One region of the Pseudomonas sp. G(2018) genome, then DNA from elsewhere that is predicted to be linked to it. Evidence: riboswitches for the same ligand, from Rfam matches in the RefSeq annotation. Region 1 holds a riboswitch; the other holds the start of a gene.
The links. A riboswitch is a leader RNA that binds a small molecule or an ion and turns the genes downstream of it on or off. The one in region 1 is predicted to bind cobalamin.
Positions count from the first base shown of each region.

Region 2: linked by a shared signal. The riboswitch ahead of cobO (cob(I)yrinic acid a,c-diamide adenosyltransferase) and the one ahead of cobW (cobalamin biosynthesis protein CobW) in region 1 are both predicted to bind cobalamin.

Region 1 is NZ_SCOO01000007.1:5,447-9,860, reverse strand. It holds gene FFS64_RS09105 (cobalamin biosynthesis protein) at 1-164, opposite strand, end outside; gene FFS64_RS09100 (CbtA family protein) at 161-865, opposite strand; gene FFS64_RS09095 (CbtB domain-containing protein) at 877-1,071, opposite strand; cobalamin riboswitch at 1,192-1,417, opposite strand; cobalamin riboswitch at 1,580-1,792, shown strand; gene cobW (cobalamin biosynthesis protein CobW) at 1,891-2,955, shown strand; gene cobN (cobaltochelatase subunit CobN) at 2,959-4,414, shown strand, end outside.
Region 2 is NZ_SCOO01000008.1:209,546-213,959, reverse strand. It holds gene FFS64_RS11390 (cobyrinate a,c-diamide synthase) at 1-1,180, opposite strand, end outside; gene cobO (cob(I)yrinic acid a,c-diamide adenosyltransferase) at 1,177-1,788, opposite strand; cobalamin riboswitch at 1,870-2,100, opposite strand; gene FFS64_RS11380 (hypothetical protein) at 2,253-2,837, shown strand; gene FFS64_RS11375 (sorbosone dehydrogenase family protein) at 2,905-4,218, shown strand; gene FFS64_RS11370 (O-methyltransferase) at 4,259-4,414, opposite strand, start outside.

The DNA of each region.
Region 1 (4,414 bases):
TCGTCGCGCTTCAAGTCGATGCTGGCCAGGGCCTTGATCTGATGAAGTTCGATCTGGTTGGCCTGCAGCGCCTGATCGAGCAGCGCCCGCAGCGTACTGACGGGGCAGCCGCGCTGGCAGCCCAGGCCGACCACCAGGGTCGGCGCAGTGCCGGTATCAATCATGCGTGGTATTGGCCATCGCTTTTGCGGCGGAACAGCCAGGCGCTGATCAGGCCCAGGGCCAGCCAGAACGCGACGTTGGTCAGCTGCGAAGCGATTTTGAACTGAGTCTCCAGTGCTTGCGGGGCGAGCATAGAGTGCACTTGCGGTTGCGGTGCGCCAATCACATGGGGCACGGCAAGGATCGCCACGCCGAGGGCTTTCATCAGCCAGTGGCGGCTGAACGCGATCAGCGCGATGCCGACAGCCGTGGAGGCGGCGGTGAGGATCCACCATAGCTGCCGTTGTGCCAGATCGGCGGCAGCCGTGCCCGGCAATTCAGGCGGCAGGCCGAGGGTCGGCGCCAGCACGAAGGTGGCGTAACCCGCCAGTCCCCAGAGCAGGCCCTGGGACGTTTTGGTCGGCGCGCGCAGGGTGTAGAGACCGGCGAGCATCAGGGCGAAACCGACCGCCACCACCAGATTGCCACCTGTGGTCGACAGCACGCGCTGCCAGCCATCTTCCGGCTCCCAGGCTTCGCCATCATGGGTGTGGGCGGCGACGCCGGCGGCGTGTTCATGCACTTCAACGGCTGCGGGTTCGGATTTTTCGTAGGTCTCGGCCTGCAAAATCAGCGGAGAAACCCAAAGGCTTTGCAGCAGCGTCAGCAACAGGGCGGCCAGCAACCCGGTGAAACCTGCGGTTTGCGCAATACGCTTGATCATGTCGGCAGGTCTCAATGGCACGGGAACGCGGCGCTGTGACGGGTATCGTGGGCGGCATTGTGGACCGCTTCGATGTGCGAGAACCCGGCGAAGTACACAAGGCTGGCGCCGAGGATCGACGCGAAAACGGCGGCGGTCAGGCGTTGGGTCAGGGTTGTGGCGCTGCTGGCGGTACTGCTGTGGCCGGTGCTGCTGATGATCGACATGGCGTTTCCCTCTGTTCTGTCAGCGGGGAATCAAAAGCGCATGCAAGACCCTGCGCACAACCGGCGCGCAGGGATTCGAACAGCGCCCGCCCACCGCGGGTTTGTCTTTCAGTGATGTTTTGGTCACTTTGTGTTGCGGGCCGGTCTCCGGGCTCACGAGGGGCGCAGGCTTTCGCCTTGACCTGCAAGCATCACCTTCCCATGCCACATCGGCACAGTGGATCTGACGCTTCGCTCGCTTACCGTTGCGGGGGCAGCACCGGACTGACATGGCCTTGAGTAAAGCACATGATTCACCGGTTTCCCGTTTCACCCTGTGAAGGGCACCCGTAACAAGGCGTGTAGGAGAGCATGGGCGGGGGTGGGGCGTCAATTGGCAGGGGTTCTCATCTTCAAACCGAGGTGAATTCCTCGCAAGCAGGTGACCGCATGCCAATGTGGGAGCGAGCCTGCTCGCGAAGGGGCCTGTGCGGGTGTCACAAGACATTGACCCGCCCCCATACCATGCGTAGCCTTGCGCTTTCGAGGTTCTTCGGCGTTTGCCGAAGCTAAGAAGGGAACGCGGTCGATGCCGCGGCTGCCCCCGCAACTGTGAACGGTGATGTTCGCTGCCACGCCACTGCACGCTCAGATCCTGAGCCCGCGGGAAGGCGCAGTGAATGCCAGTCCAATAACTGGCACACCGTCAGCCAGGAGACCTGCCTCGATACAGATTCTCACTACAACCGGGCGGGGTGATCCGGTGGCGAACGCTTCCGGTGCGCATGCGCGTTGCCGGTTCTCGTCCCGTATGCCCGCCACCTTGCCAAAGGGCATCCGATGAAAACACTGGCCAAACTCCCCGTCACCATCGTTACCGGCTTCCTCGGCTCGGGCAAAACCACTTTGCTGCGGCACATGCTCGACAATGCCCAGGGCCGCCGCATCGCGGTGATCGTCAACGAGTTCGGCGAGCTGGGCATCGACGGCGAGATCCTCAAGCAATGCTCCATCGGTTGCACCGAAGAAGAAGCTGTTGGCCGGGTCTATGAACTGGCCAACGGTTGCCTGTGCTGCACCGTCCAGGAAGAATTCTTCCCGGTCATGCGCGAACTGGTTGCCCGTCGCGGCGATCTCGATCACATCCTCATCGAAACTTCGGGCCTGGCCCTGCCAAAACCGCTGGTCCAGGCTTTCCAGTGGCCGGAAATCCGCAGCGCCTGCACCGTTGACGCGGTGATCACCGTGGTCGACAGCCCGGCCGTCGCTGCCGGCACCTTCGCTGCGTTCCCCGATCAGGTCGACGCCCAGCGCAAACTCGACCCGAACCTGGACCACGAATCGCCACTGCACGAACTGTTCGCCGACCAGTTGTCCAGCGCCGACCTGGTGATCCTCAACAAGGCCGACCTGATCAACCCGGAAGACCTGGCCCGCGTGCGCCTGGAAGTTGCCGAGGAACTGCCGCCGGCGGTGAAAGTCATCGAAGCGAGCAACGGTCGTCTGCCGCTGGACGTGTTGATCGGCCTCGGTGCCGGTTCCGAAGAACACATCGACAGCCGCCACAGCCATCACGACCACCATCATGAAGGCGAAGAAGACGATCACGATCACGATGCTTTCGATTCCATCTCCATCGAGTTGCCACAGGCTGACGAAAGCCTGCTGCTGGATGCGCTGACCCAACTGGTTGTGCAGCACGGCATACTGCGGATCAAAGGCTTCGCCGCGATCCCGAACAAACCGATGCGCCTGCTGATCCAGGGCGTGGGGACCCGTTTCGACAAGCACTTCGACCGTCAGTGGGGCGCTGAAGAAACGCGTATCACCCGGCTGGTGCTGATCGGCCAGGAACTGGACGCCGCCTTGCTCGAAGCGCAACTGCGCGCCGCGCTCAGCGTGTAAGCCATGCACCTGCTCAGGACCCAGCCCGGCGGATTTGTGTCGGATGACAACATTGCCGACCTTGGACAAACCCCCGCCGAGCTGGTGATCCTGTGCAGCGGCGACTCCAGCCTGGCGCTGCTCGCCGAAGCGGCGCAGCAGTTGCCCGACGATTACCCGAGCGTACGCCTGGCCAATCCGATGCAGGTGCAGAATCACGCCTCGGTTGATCTATACGTGGATGAAGTGCTGCGCCATGCCAAGGTCATTCTGATCTCGCTGCACGGGGGAATCGCCTATTGGCGTTACGGCATTGAACGCCTGGTGGAGCTGTCGCAACGTGGCGTGCAACTGATTCTGGTCCCGGGCGATGACCGTCCGGACCCGGAACTCAGCGACCTGAGTACCGTGCCGCCTGAAGACCGCGACCGGCTCTGGCACTTCCTGCGCCAGGGTGGCATGGCCAATGCCCTGGACTTGTTTCGCTGTCTGGGCAATCGCTGGCTGGGTCGCGATTACCCATGGTCCGAGCCGAAAACCCTACCGCGCACGGCGATTTACCATCCGCAAAAAAGCCCCGCGACGCTGCAGGATTGGCAAGCTGACTGGCAGGCCGATCAGCCCGTAGCGGCGGTGCTGTTCTATCGCTCGCACCTGCAAGCGGCGAACACCGCTTTCATCGATATTTTCTGCCAGCGTTTGCAAGCGGCGGGGCTGAACCCGTTGCCGATTGCGCTGGCCAGTTTGAAAGAGCCCGGTTGCCTGATAGTGGTCGAGGACTGGCTGGATGAAGTCGAGGCGGGGGTGATTCTCAACACCACCGGTTTCGCGCAATCGAGCCCCGAAGCGCCGCACCTGCGTCCGTTTCGCCGCAACATCCCAGTGATTCAGGCCATTTGTGCCCAGGACAACGAGCCGGGCTGGCGCGCCAGCGAGCAGGGCCTCGGACCCCGGGATCTGGCGATGCACATCGCGCTGCCGGAACTGGACGGACGCATCATCAGCCGACCGATCAGTTTCAAGGATCTGGCCTGGCGCAGTGAGCGCAGTCAGTCCGACGTGGTCTGCTATCGGCCACAACCCGAGCGCATGGACTTTGTCGCCGAACTGGCGCGGCGCTGGATCGATCTGGCGCGCCTGCCCAACGCGGAAAAACGCGTGGCGCTGATCCTCGCCAATTACCCGACCCGTGATGGTCGCATTGGCAATGGTGTGGGTCTCGATACTCCGGCTGCGGCGCTGAACATCCTGCGAGCGCTTCATCAAGAAGGTTATCCGCTGCCGGCCGAATTGCCGGACAGTGGTACTGCGCTGATCCAGCAATTGCTCGGCGGCGTCAGCAACGATCTGGAAACCATCGACCAACGCCCGTGTCAGCAAAGCCTGGCCATGGACGATTACCTGACGATGTTCAACGCACTGCCCGAAGCCAATCGCGCGGCGGTACAAGAGCGTTGGGGATCGCCGGAAAACGATCCGA
Region 2 (4,414 bases), on a different contig from region 1:
GGCTCAAGCCCCGGGCAATCGGCGTCAGTTCGGTGGTGGTCAGCGAATGATGATAGGTGTGGCCGCGCAGCGAACCTTCCGGCAGTTCAACCGCTTGCAAAGCCAGCGCGGCGAGACGCTTTTGCATCACCGCATCACCACCCAGCAAGCCGACCATCTGCGCGCAGGTGCCTTCGACATCGGTCAGCGAATCGAGCAGATAAAGCATGCCGCCACATTCGGCCAGCAACGGTTTGCCTGCTGCGTGGTGCGCACGTATTGCGCTCAGCATCGAAGTGTTTTGTGCCAGGGCCACATGGTGCAGTTCCGGATAGCCACCCGGTAGATACAGGCTGTCTGCTTCCGGCAAATCCGCATCACGGATCGGCGAGAAAAACCGCAGCTCGGCGCCCATCGCCCGCAGCAAATCAAGGCTGGCGCCGTAGGTGAAGGCAAACGCTTCGTCCCGGGCCACGGCAATGCGCACGCCGGCCAGCAGTGGCTCGGCGGCAATCAGATCCGGCGCAGCGAATTCAACCGCCGGCGGCAGCGCAACCTCGCAACTGCTGGCCAAGGCATCGGCCGCCGCATCGAGACGCACATCGAGGTCGTTCAACTCGCTGGCCTGGACCAGGCCGAGGTGTCGGCTCGGCAATTCGATCCCGGTTTCCCGGGACAGCGCGCCGTACCAGCGCAGGCCTTCGGTCAAGCTACCTTCGAGCAATTGTGCATGACGCAAGGTGCCGACACGATTGGCCAGGACCCCGGCGAAGGGCAAGTCCGGCTGATAGCGCGCCAACCCCAGTGCCAGTGCGCCAAAGGTCTGGGCCATGGCGGTGCCGTCGATCACGCCCAGCACCGGCACACCGAAGTGCCGTGCCAGATCAGCGCTGGAAGGTGTGCCGTCGAACAGCCCCATCACGCCTTCGATCAGGATCAGGTCGGCGTCGCCTGCGGCTTCCCACAACAAGCGGCGACTTTCCTGCTCGCCGACCATCCACATGTCCAGTTGATACACCGGCGCACCGCTGGCGCGCTCGAGAATCATCGGGTCGAGAAAGTCGGGGCCACATTTGAACACGCGAACCTTGCGCCCCTGATTGCGATGCAATCGGGCCAGCGCGGCGGTGACCGTGGTCTTGCCCTGACCGGAGGCCGGCGCGGCAATCAGTACCGCGGGGCAACGACGGGGTTGATTCACAGCTCGACGCCTTTTTGCGCTTTGATCCCAGCCTGGAACGCGTGCTTGATCATGCCCATCTCGGTGACGGTGTCGGCCAGTTCCATCATCTCTGGCTTGGCGCCGCGACCGGTGACCACCACGTGCTGCATCGGCGGACGTGCCTGCAAATCGCTGAGCACCTGATCGAGATCGAGGTAGCCGTGCTTGAGCGCGATGTTCAATTCATCCAGCACCACCAGGCCGATGGATGGATCGCGCAGCAATTCCTGCGACACCGCCCAGGCCGCTTCAGCGGCGGCGATATCACGCTGACGGTCCTGGGTTTCCCAGGTAAAGCCCTCGCCCATCACATGAAAGCGCACCTGCTCGGGAAAGCGCCGGAAGAACAACTCCTCGCCCGTGCAGTTGCGCCCCTTGATGAACTGCACCACGCCGCACTGCATGCCGTGGCCCAGCGACCGGGCGAGCATGCCAAACGCCGAGCTGCTCTTGCCTTTGCCGTTGCCGGTCAGCACCAGCAACAGACCGCATTCGTTCGGGGAATTGGCGATGCGTTCGTCGATCACGGCTTTCTTGCGCAGCATGCGCGCCAGATGACGTTCGTCACGATCAGGGGTATCAGTCATGGGGGAGCTCTCCGTTGAGGCTGGATAACGGCGGGCAGGCACAAGAATAGACGGCAAGAAGCCTGGCATCGCCCACCGTGATGCCGCTTGGATGGATCAGGCCGGTCTCCGGGCTCATGAGCGGCGTTGGCCTGACTGCGCGCCTTCCCATGTCTTTTGACACAGTGGCTCAAGACGCAGCTTTCACTCATTTACCGTTGCGGGGGCAGCGCCGGAATTGCAGACCTTCGTGCTTTGAAGTGACCACTCACCGGCTTCCCTGTTTCACTCTGTCGGCCCAAGCCACAGAGCACCTGAAACAAGCCGCGAAGGTTAGAGGGTTGGGGGTGGAGCGTCAATTGAAGACGGGGCGTATCAGTGAATAACAGCCACCCATCCACAAATTGACGCCAATCTTGTGCCACACTCTCAGCAGTGATATCAAAGAGCCACAAACCCACAACACAATAAAAAGGGTGAGCCCCATGCAAGGCATGATCATCAGCAATCCGAAGCTGGAATTCCTGCGACCGGTGCTGGAGCGCTGGTTCGAGTGTATTGACCGCTACAACGCTGTGCGTGGTGATAATGAAACACCGTACTGGCTCGACGAAAAAGCCAATCTCGGCCTGCTCTCAGCTGCGGCATGGATGGCGGAAACAGTGACCCTGCAACAATCGCCCACCCGCAAACAGACCGAAGAAGGCGAACGCAATGGCCGCGCCGACCTGTTTATCGCCACCCCCGAAGCCCGCGCCTGGCTGCAGGCCACGCAACGCTGGCCACGGGTCAACAGCTTGAACCTGACCCAGGCCCTGCACGACATCACCAGCAACGCCAAGCAAATCAGCTACGCCAGCGACCTGAAGCTCGGCTGCCTGTTCGTCGCCCCGCAAAAAGCCCAGCACGGCGCCACCCCGGAAGAACTGCAGGACATGGTCGACGACCTGCAAAAGGAGCACACCTGCGCCGTGGCCTGGTACTTCCCCTACGCCTATCGCAAGTTGCGCAACGAAGCGGGCCACTATCACCCCGGCATCGCCGTGCTGCTGAAAGAGGCTCGCGGTTGAGGGTTGAACCATCCAGCGTCCAGGCTTCTCTATGATTAGATCAAGGCATTCATAGGGAAGATCAGCAATGCGCACCTCTCAACTCGCTTTTGTCATCGCCCTCGCCGGAGGGCTCGCCGCCTGCGGTGAAACCTCCAGGCTGCAAGTCTCCGACGGCACCGGCCCGTCGCCCAAGCTGCCAGAACCGAACAAAACACTGATCCCGACTGTGAACATCGCGCCGGCCATTGGCTGGCCGGACGGCGCGAAACCCGTCGCTGCCGCCGGCACGCAAGTGGCCGCGTTCGCCGAAGGCCTTGATCACCCGCGCTGGCTTTACGTACTGCCCAATGGCGACGTGCTGGTCGCCGAAACCAACGCCCCGCCAAAACCCGCTGACGGCCAGGGAATTCGCGGCTGGGTCATAAAAAAAATCATGGGCCGTGCCGGAGCCGGCGTGCCGAGCCCTAACCGCATCACCTTGTTGCGAGATTCGGATCACGATGGCATTGCCGAGACCCGCACGGTCTTCCTGGAAAATCTCAACTCGCCCTTCGGCATGACCCTGGTCGGCAATGATCTGTACGTTGCCGATACCGATCGCCTCCTGCGCTTTCACTATGAAAGCGGCGACACAGCGATCAAGTCGCAGCCGATTAAAGTGGTGGATTTACCGGGCGGCACCCTAAATCACCATTGGACCAAAAACGTCATCGCCAGCAAGGACGGCAGCAAGCTGTACGTCACGGTGGGCTCAAACAGCAACGTCGGCGAAAACGGTATGGATCAGGAAGAAGGACGCGCGGCGATCTGGGAAGTGGATCGCGCCACCGGCAACCACCGAATCTTTGCTTCGGGGATTCGCAATCCGAACGGACTGGCCTGGGAACCCACCAGCGGTGCTTTGTGGACTGCGGTCAATGAGCGGGATGAAATCGGCAGCGACCTGGTGCCCGATTACATCACCTCCGTGAAGGACGGCGGGTTCTATGGTTGGCCTTACAGCTATTACGGCCAGCACGTCGACATTCGCGTCGAGCCGCAAAAACCCGAGCTGGTGGCCAAGGCGATTGCGCCGGACTACGCGGTGGGTCCGCATACCGCGTCACTGGGTCTGTCGTTTGCCGAGGGCAACAAGTTGCCGGCGCAATTCAGGGAAGGCGCCTTTATCGGCCAGCACGGCTCATGGAACCGCAAGCCGCACAGTGGCTACAAAGTGATTTTCGTCCCCTTCAGCGCCGGCAAACCGAACGGGCAGCCGGTGGATGTGCTAACGGGCTTTCTCAATGACGACAAAAAAGCCATGGGTCGGCCGGTGGGTGTGGTGATCGATCGGCAAGGCGGTTTGCTGGTGGCGGATGATGTGGGGAATAAAGTGTGGCGAGTGTCAGGCACTAAATAACGCAATTACCATCAGACACAAAACCCAGTGGAAGCGGCGGTTAGTGTTTACGACAAAGGGTCAGCCCATCCCCCAATGGCAATAACGATAAATCCACCCGCGAATCATCCTTCAAGGCACGATTGAGCGCCTGGATGGCGCGGGTGTCTTCACTCTCCGGATCAGCCTCAAGCACCCGGCCACTCCACAGCGTGTT